2 linked regions of the Constrictibacter sp. MBR-5 genome follow. The protein of the gene in region 1 interacts with the protein of each later gene in a pairwise test. Links are inferred from orthologs where the notes say so. Each region holds a gene or a part of one and is shown on either strand. Other genes may lie near its edges. The genes, in order: mrdA and ABIE65_RS24440.

Region 1 (3,222 bases):
CCTGCCGATCGGTACGGTGGCGCGGGCCAGCGCCGAATCCGACGACGCCGCCGAAGTGGTGCCGTTGATCGACTGGCACCGTCTGGAGTTCGTGCGCATCGTCGACTTCAGTGGTGGATTGGTCAGCGAGTCCGGGGCTCTCCGCTGAGATGCGGTGGACGATCTGGCAGAAGCTCGATCGCTGGGCCCGTCTCTCCACGCCCTTCGTACTCGGCCTGATGCTGGCGATCGTGGCGGTACTGCCCTGGCCGCTGCCGGGAGCGCCGCCGGTGACGCCGGCGCTGCCATTGGCCGCGGTGTATTATTGGACCCTGCAGCGCGACGACGTGCTGCCGCCGCCGGCCGTGTTCTTCCTCGGGTTGACCCAGGACCTGCTCGGCGGCGCGCCGGTGGGGCTCAACGCGCTCGTCCTGCTGCTCGCCAGCGCCCTCGTCCAGCTGCGCCGCGGTCCGCTCGCCCGGCAGCCCTTCGTGGTCACCTGGTGGGGCTACGCCGTCCTGGCGGCGCTGGCCGAGGTCGCCCTGTGGGCGTTCGGATCCCTGTATTTCCTCGTTCCGCTCGCGCCCCAGCCCTTCCTGGTCCAGTATCTGCTCGGCGTCTGCCTCTATCCGCCTCTCAGCCTGCTGTTCGCGGGTGTCCAGCGCGTCGTGGTGGGAAGGGCCTGACATGCGTCGCGACAACAAGCGATACCGGACCTTCACCCGCCGCGCGCTGCTGCTCGGCGCCGGGCAACTCGGCATGTTCGGCGTCCTCGCGAGCCGGATGTACTACCTCCAGGTCGTCGAGGGCCGGCGCTACGCCGCCATGGCCGACGACAACCGGATCAGCCCGCGGCTCGTCGCGCCGACCCGAGGGCTGATCTTCGACCGCGCTGGCGTGCCGCTGGCCGTGAATCAGAAAACGTGGCGCGTCTCGGTCACGCCGGAACAGAGCGGAGGCCTGGAAGAGACCCTCGACCGTCTCGCGCAGCTCGTGCCGATTGCCGATCATGATCGCCAGCGCGTGCTCAAGACGGCGCGTCGCCAGCGCGCGTTCCAGCCCGTCACCGTGCTCGACAGCCTCTCCTGGGAGGACATCGCGAAGATTTCGGTCAATGCGCCGGAACTGCCTGGGGTCGAGGTGGAGATGGTGCCGCGCCGGCTCTACCCCTATGGCGAGCTCGCGGGGCACGTCGTCGGCTATGTCGGGCCTGCCTCCGTCGCCGATCTGACGGGCGATCCACTTCTCACAATACCGGAATTCCGTATCGGTAAGAGCGGCATTGAGCGGGCTCGCGACGTTGCGCTCCGTGGCACGGCCGATATTCGAGAGGTGGAGGTCAATGCCGTCGGCCGGGTCGTTCGCGAGTTGCGCCGAATCGACGGCGAGCCGGGCAGGGATCTGACCGTCAGCCTTGATGTCGAACTCCAACGGTTCGCACTCAATCGATTGGGCACCGAAACGGGTGCGGCGGTGGTGCTCGACGTCAAGACCGGCGACGTCCTAGCCATGGCGTCCAATCCTGCCTACGATCCTAACGCATTCAGCCGCGGCATCACGCCCGAGGAATGGAAGACGCTCTCCACCGACGAGCGGGGTCCGCTGACGAACAAGGCTGTTTCGGGACAGTATGCGCCCGGCTCGACCTTCAAGATGATCGTCGCCGCGGCTGCACTCGAAGCCGGGGTGGTCACGCCCGGTCAGACGTTCTTCTGCGGCGGGTCGATCGAACTCGGCGACGGTCGCTTTCATTGCTGGCGCCGTGGCGGCCATGGCTCGATGAACGTACACGACGCGATCGCCCAGTCCTGCGATGTCTACTTCTATGAGGTTGCCCGACGCGTCGGCATCGATCGGATCGCCGAAATGGCCGCTCGCCTGGGGGTCGGCGTTCGTCTCGGCGTTGAACTGCCGAACGAACGCGCCGGCCTTGTGCCCACGCGCGCCTGGAAGAAGGCGGAACTCGGCAAGTCGTGGACCATCGGCGAGACCCTGATCGCAGGCATCGGTCAAGGCTACGTTCTGGCGACGCCCCTGCAGCTCGCGGTGATGACGGCGCGGCTGGTGAACGGCGGGTTGGCCGTCTCGCCGCGCATCGCCGCCGCACTCTCCGGCGGCGATGGCGCCATGCGGCCGTTGCCGGTCGCTTCGGCCGGCCCGGTGGGCATCTCACAGGAAACGCTTCAGGTGATGGGGCGGGCAATGGCGGCGGTCACGACGACCCAGCGCGGGACAGCGTATGCCGCCCGCATCGAGGACCGCGAAATGGCCATGGGCGGCAAGACCGGCACGTCGCAGGTCCGGCGGATCACCATGACGGAGCGTCGTACGGGCGTGCGCCGCAACGAGATGCTCGATCGCAAGGAGCGCGACCATGCACTCTTCGTCGGATATGCACCTCTGCACGCGCCGCGGTACGCAGTCGCGGTCGTCATCGAACACGGCGGCGGCGGATCGGCGGTGGCCGCCCCCATCGCCCGCGATATCCTGATCGAGACGCAGCGCCGCGATCCGGCGCGCACCCTGCCCGGTTCCCCGCAGGCGTCGGCATCGCCAGACGTCATGCAGGCGATGGAGGTGATGCGCCGATGATGACGACTCTGTTCCAGGCGCCGCCCTCCGAGGGGCCGAGGCTGCGCTTCGTGACGAAGCTGCTCCAAGTCAACTGGCTGCTGGTCGTCCTGGTGGTGGCGCTGGCTTCGATCGGCTGGCTGGTCCTCTACTCGGCCGCCGACGCCAGCCTCGAGCCGTGGGCCGGACGCCAGATGTATCGGTTTGCCTTCGGCCTCGCGATCATGCTGACCATGGGCTTCGTCGACGTCCGCTTCTATCTGCGCTGGAGTTACCTGATTTTCCTCGTCGTCCTGGTACTCCTCGTGGCGGTCGAAGTGGCCGGCCTGACGGGGATGGGCGCGACCCGCTGGCTCGATCTCGGGGTGGTCAGCGTGCAGCCGTCGGAGATGATGAAGCTCGCGCTCATCTTGGCGCTCGCGCGCTACTTCCACGACCTGGACGACGCGCAGGTCAACCGAATCGGGACGATGCTCGTTCCGGCGGCCATGATGGCGCTGCCGACGCTCCTGGTCCTGAAGCAGCCCGACCTCGGAACGGCGGTGCTGATGGTTGCCGTGGGGACCGTCATCCTCTTCGTCGCCGGCCTCGCGCTCTGGAAGTTCCTGGTCGCGGGCCTCGTCGTGGCGGCCGCCGCGCCTATCGCCTGGACGATGCTGCACGACTATCAGC
Region 2 (3,544 bases), on another replicon or contig:
CGACATCCTGATCGACCTCGCCCAGCGCGAGACGATGAACCTCTCCGCCCAGTACGCGGGCATGCTGGTTTCAAACCTTCGTGAGGCGGTCACGCTGCTTCCGAAGACGCACCGCTTCGCCGGCTTCGCGGTGCTGAAGGCGCCGGACATCCCCTCTGTCCTCGTGGAACTCGGCTACATGTCGAACCGCGACGAGGAGCGCCTCCTGCGCGATGCGGCCTACCGGCGTAAGCTGATGGGCGCCATCGTCCGCGCAACGGATGCCTATTTCTCACACAAGGGCAGCTTCGGACGCTCCTGATCGCCCCCGGTCGCCCGCTTTGCCTCGTCATCGACGCAAATAGCATTATGTTGGCGACGTCGCCGACGTGCGGCTGTCACCATCCCCGGCTGGAAGCGCGAGATGGCAAGGTTCCTGCGCATACTGTTTACGGTCTTCCTGTTCCTGGGGATCGCTACCGTCGTTGCCGCCTACATGGTGGTGCAGCGCTACGGCGACGATCTCCCGGACTATGCCCAGCTGGCCGACTATGAGCCGCCGGTCACAACGCGCGTGCATGCGGGCGACGGCCGGATGCTTGCCGAGTATGCAACGCAGCACCGCCTCTTCGTGCCGATCGACGTCATCCCGCAGTCGATCGTCGACGCCTTTCTCGCCGCCGAGGACAAGAACTTCTTCGAGCATCCGGGCATCGACGTCTCCAGCGTGGCGCGCGCGATGGTCACCAACCTCGTCCACATCGCGTCCGGCCGGCGGCCGGTGGGCGGTTCGACGATCACCCAGCAGGTCGCGAAGAACTTTCTGCTGACGAACGAGGTTTCCGTCGACCGCAAGATCAAGGAAGCCTTGCTGGCCTTCCGGATCGAGCAGGCGCTCTCCAAGCAACGCATCCTCGAGCTCTATCTGAACGAGATCTATCTCGGCTACGGCTCCTACGGTGTCGCGGCGGCGGCGATGAACTACTTTAACAAGTCGCTCGACGACGTCACCCTGGCCGAGGCGGCGTTCCTCGCCGCCCTGCCGAAGGCACCGAACAACTACAACCCCGTCAGCCGTAACAAGGCGGCGAGGGATCGACGCGACTGGGTCATCGATCGGATGCTGGAGGACGGCCGCATCGATCGCAGCCAGGCGGAGGCGGCATGGGCTCAGCCGCTCGAGGTTCACAAGCGCGACGATACCGAGTACGTCACCGCCCCCTGGTTCTCCGAAGAGGTACGGCGCGAGATCGTTGCCCGCTTCGGCGACAAGGCGCTCTACGAGGGCGGCCTGTCGGTCCGCTCGACCCTGGACATGCGGATGCAGCGCCTCGGCGAGAAGGCGCTGCGGGACGGCCTGATCGATTACGACCGCCGCCACGGCTGGCGGGGGCCGATCGCACAGATCTCCGCCGGGCCCGGCTGGCAGGAGCGGCTCGCCGGGATTCCGCGCCTGCCGTCGCTGGGCGACTGGGAACTGGCCGTGGTTCTGTCCGTGGACGGCGGCGGGGCGACGGTCGGCCTCGATGACGGTCGCAGCGGAACGATCCCGTTCGACGAGATGAAGTGGGCGCGGCCCTGGCTCGAGGGCGAGCGCGTCGGCGCGCCGCCGCGCCGTCCCTCCGACGTTCTTTCGGCCGGCGACGTCGTCGCGGTCGAGGCGAAGGGGCAGGGCGCCTTCGCGCTGCGCCAGATCCCGGCCGTCGACGGCGGCCTCGTGGCGCTCGATCCGCAGACCGGTCGGGTGCTGGCGCTGGTCGGCGGCTTCAGCCCGGATCGCAGCCAGTTCAACCGCGCGACCCAGGCGAAGCGCCAGCCGGGTTCGGCGTTCAAGCCGTTCGTCTATCTGGCGGCCCTGGAATCGGACTTCACGCCCGCCACGATCATTCTCGACGCGCCGATCGAGTTCAACCAGGGGCCCGGACTCGGAGTTTGGCGGCCCAAGAACTATGCCGGCGACACGCTCGGTCCCGTCACCATGCGGACCGGCCTGGAGAAGTCGCGCAACCTGATGACGATCCGCCTCGCCCAGCACATCGGCATCGACAAGGTGGCCGCGTATGCCGAGCGCTTCGGCATCTTCGACAAGATGCCGCGCGTCCTGTCCATGTCGCTGGGCGCGGGCGAGACGACGCTCCTGCGCCTGACCAATGCCTACGGCGAGATCGCCAACGGCGGCAAGCAGATCGAGGCGAGCCTCATCGACCGGGTGCAGGATCGGACCGGCCGGACGATCTATCGCCACGACGACCGTTCCTGCGACGGCTGCAGCGGCGCCTTCGCCCGGTCCGCCCAGGTGCCGCCGATCATCGCCATGCGCGAGCAGCTGGCCGATCCTGTGAGCATCTACCAGGTGACGTCCATGATGCAGGGCGTCATCGAGCGCGGCACTGCCACGCGCGTGCGCATCCCCGGTCATCCGCTGGCGGGCAAGACGGGGACGACGAACGATTCGTTCGACTCCTGGTTCGTCGGCTTCTCGACCAGTCTGGTCGTCGGGGTCTATGTCGGCTTCGACACGCCGCGCACCCTCGGCCCGCGCGAGACCGGGTCGAGCGTGGCCGCTCCGGTCTTCAAGGAGTTCATGCAGGAGGCGCTGGAGTTCATGCCCTCCTCGCCGTTCCCGGTGCCTCCCGGCGCGAAGCTGGTCCGCATCAGCCGTTCCACAGGTCTGCCGCCCGAGCCCGGCGCCGGCGACGTGATCCTCGAAGCGTTCAAGCCCGGCACCGAGCCGCGCTGGCGCGGGCCGGTCATCGGCGACACGATGGAGATGACGGCGCCGCAATACGGCATCGGTCCGGATCCCGGCTTCTACCCGCAGGGGCAGTATGCGGGCAGCTACGATCGTCAGCCCGCCGCGTATGGCGGCTGGGATGCGCCCGGCTACGGCCAGCCCGCCCCCGCGACGCCGACGCCCGGTGCGGCGGCGCCCTACGATCCGCAGCGCCTCTATCCGCCGTCGCGTAGCGGCGGCGGTGGCGGCGGTGGTGGTGGAGCGCCGCCGCCGGCACGCTCCGCCCCGGCGCCGAGCCCGAGCCTTCAGGGTCTCTATTGATTTCGCGGGCGCGATCCGTCATCGGTTCGCGCCCGTTCCCCTCATCCCAGTTGGAGCCTTGCGTCCGATGCGTCCCGAAATTCAGGCCCTGGTCGACGAGATCCGCGATGCCATCGCCCTGATCCGGAGGCATCTTTGACTGGGATAATGCAGTCGTCCGCCTCGACGAGCTGAATGCCGAGGCCGAGCGTCCCGATCTGTGGAACGACCCCACAGCGGCCCAGAAGGTCATGCGCGAGCGGACCCGGCTGGAGGCGGCGGTGCGCGACACCAAGGCTCTCGAGCAGGGGCTGGCCGATAACATCGACCTGATCGAACTGGGCGAAGCCGAGGGCGAGCAGAGCATCGTAGACGAAGCCGAGCAGGCCCTGCGCGACCTGCATGCGCGGTCGCAGCGGTCGCGCCTCGCCAGCCTGCTGTCCGGCGAGGCCGACGCCAACGACGCGTTCGTCGAGATCCACGCCGGCGCCGGCGGCACCGAGGCGCAGGACTGGGCCGAGATGCTGCTGC

What was found.
Region 2: the proteins of mrdA (region 1) and ABIE65_RS24440 interact in binary tests that used the Escherichia coli proteins (3 or more experiments, as listed by UniProt). The link is inferred for Constrictibacter sp. MBR-5 from one-to-one orthologs.

Annotation. Positions count from the first base shown.
Region 1 is NZ_JBEPTK010000001.1:1,394-4,615, reverse strand. The notes cover bases 210-3,118. They hold mrdA (penicillin-binding protein 2), read left to right. Parts: upstream 210-666; coding sequence 667-2,571; downstream 2,572-3,118. Other genes in these bases: rodA (rod shape-determining protein RodA), read left to right, coding at 2,568-3,118; mreD (rod shape-determining protein MreD), read left to right, coding at 210-665. Also shown: rod shape-determining protein MreC, read left to right, coding at 1-148; more of mreD, read left to right, coding at 150-209; more of rodA, read left to right, coding at 3,119-3,222. UniProt on the Escherichia coli protein: Catalyzes cross-linking of the peptidoglycan cell wall. Responsible for the determination of the rod shape of the cell. Is probably required for lateral peptidoglycan synthesis and maintenance of the correct diameter during lateral and centripetal growth.
Region 2 is NZ_JBEPTK010000019.1:23,666-27,209, forward strand. What follows is about bases 4-3,234. They hold ABIE65_RS24440 (penicillin-binding protein 1A), read left to right. Parts: upstream 4-403; coding sequence 404-3,034; downstream 3,035-3,234. Other genes in these bases: ABIE65_RS24435 (N-acetylmuramoyl-L-alanine amidase), read left to right, coding at 4-301. Outside these bases: more of ABIE65_RS24435, read left to right, coding at 1-3. UniProt on the Escherichia coli protein: Cell wall formation. Synthesis of cross-linked peptidoglycan from the lipid intermediates.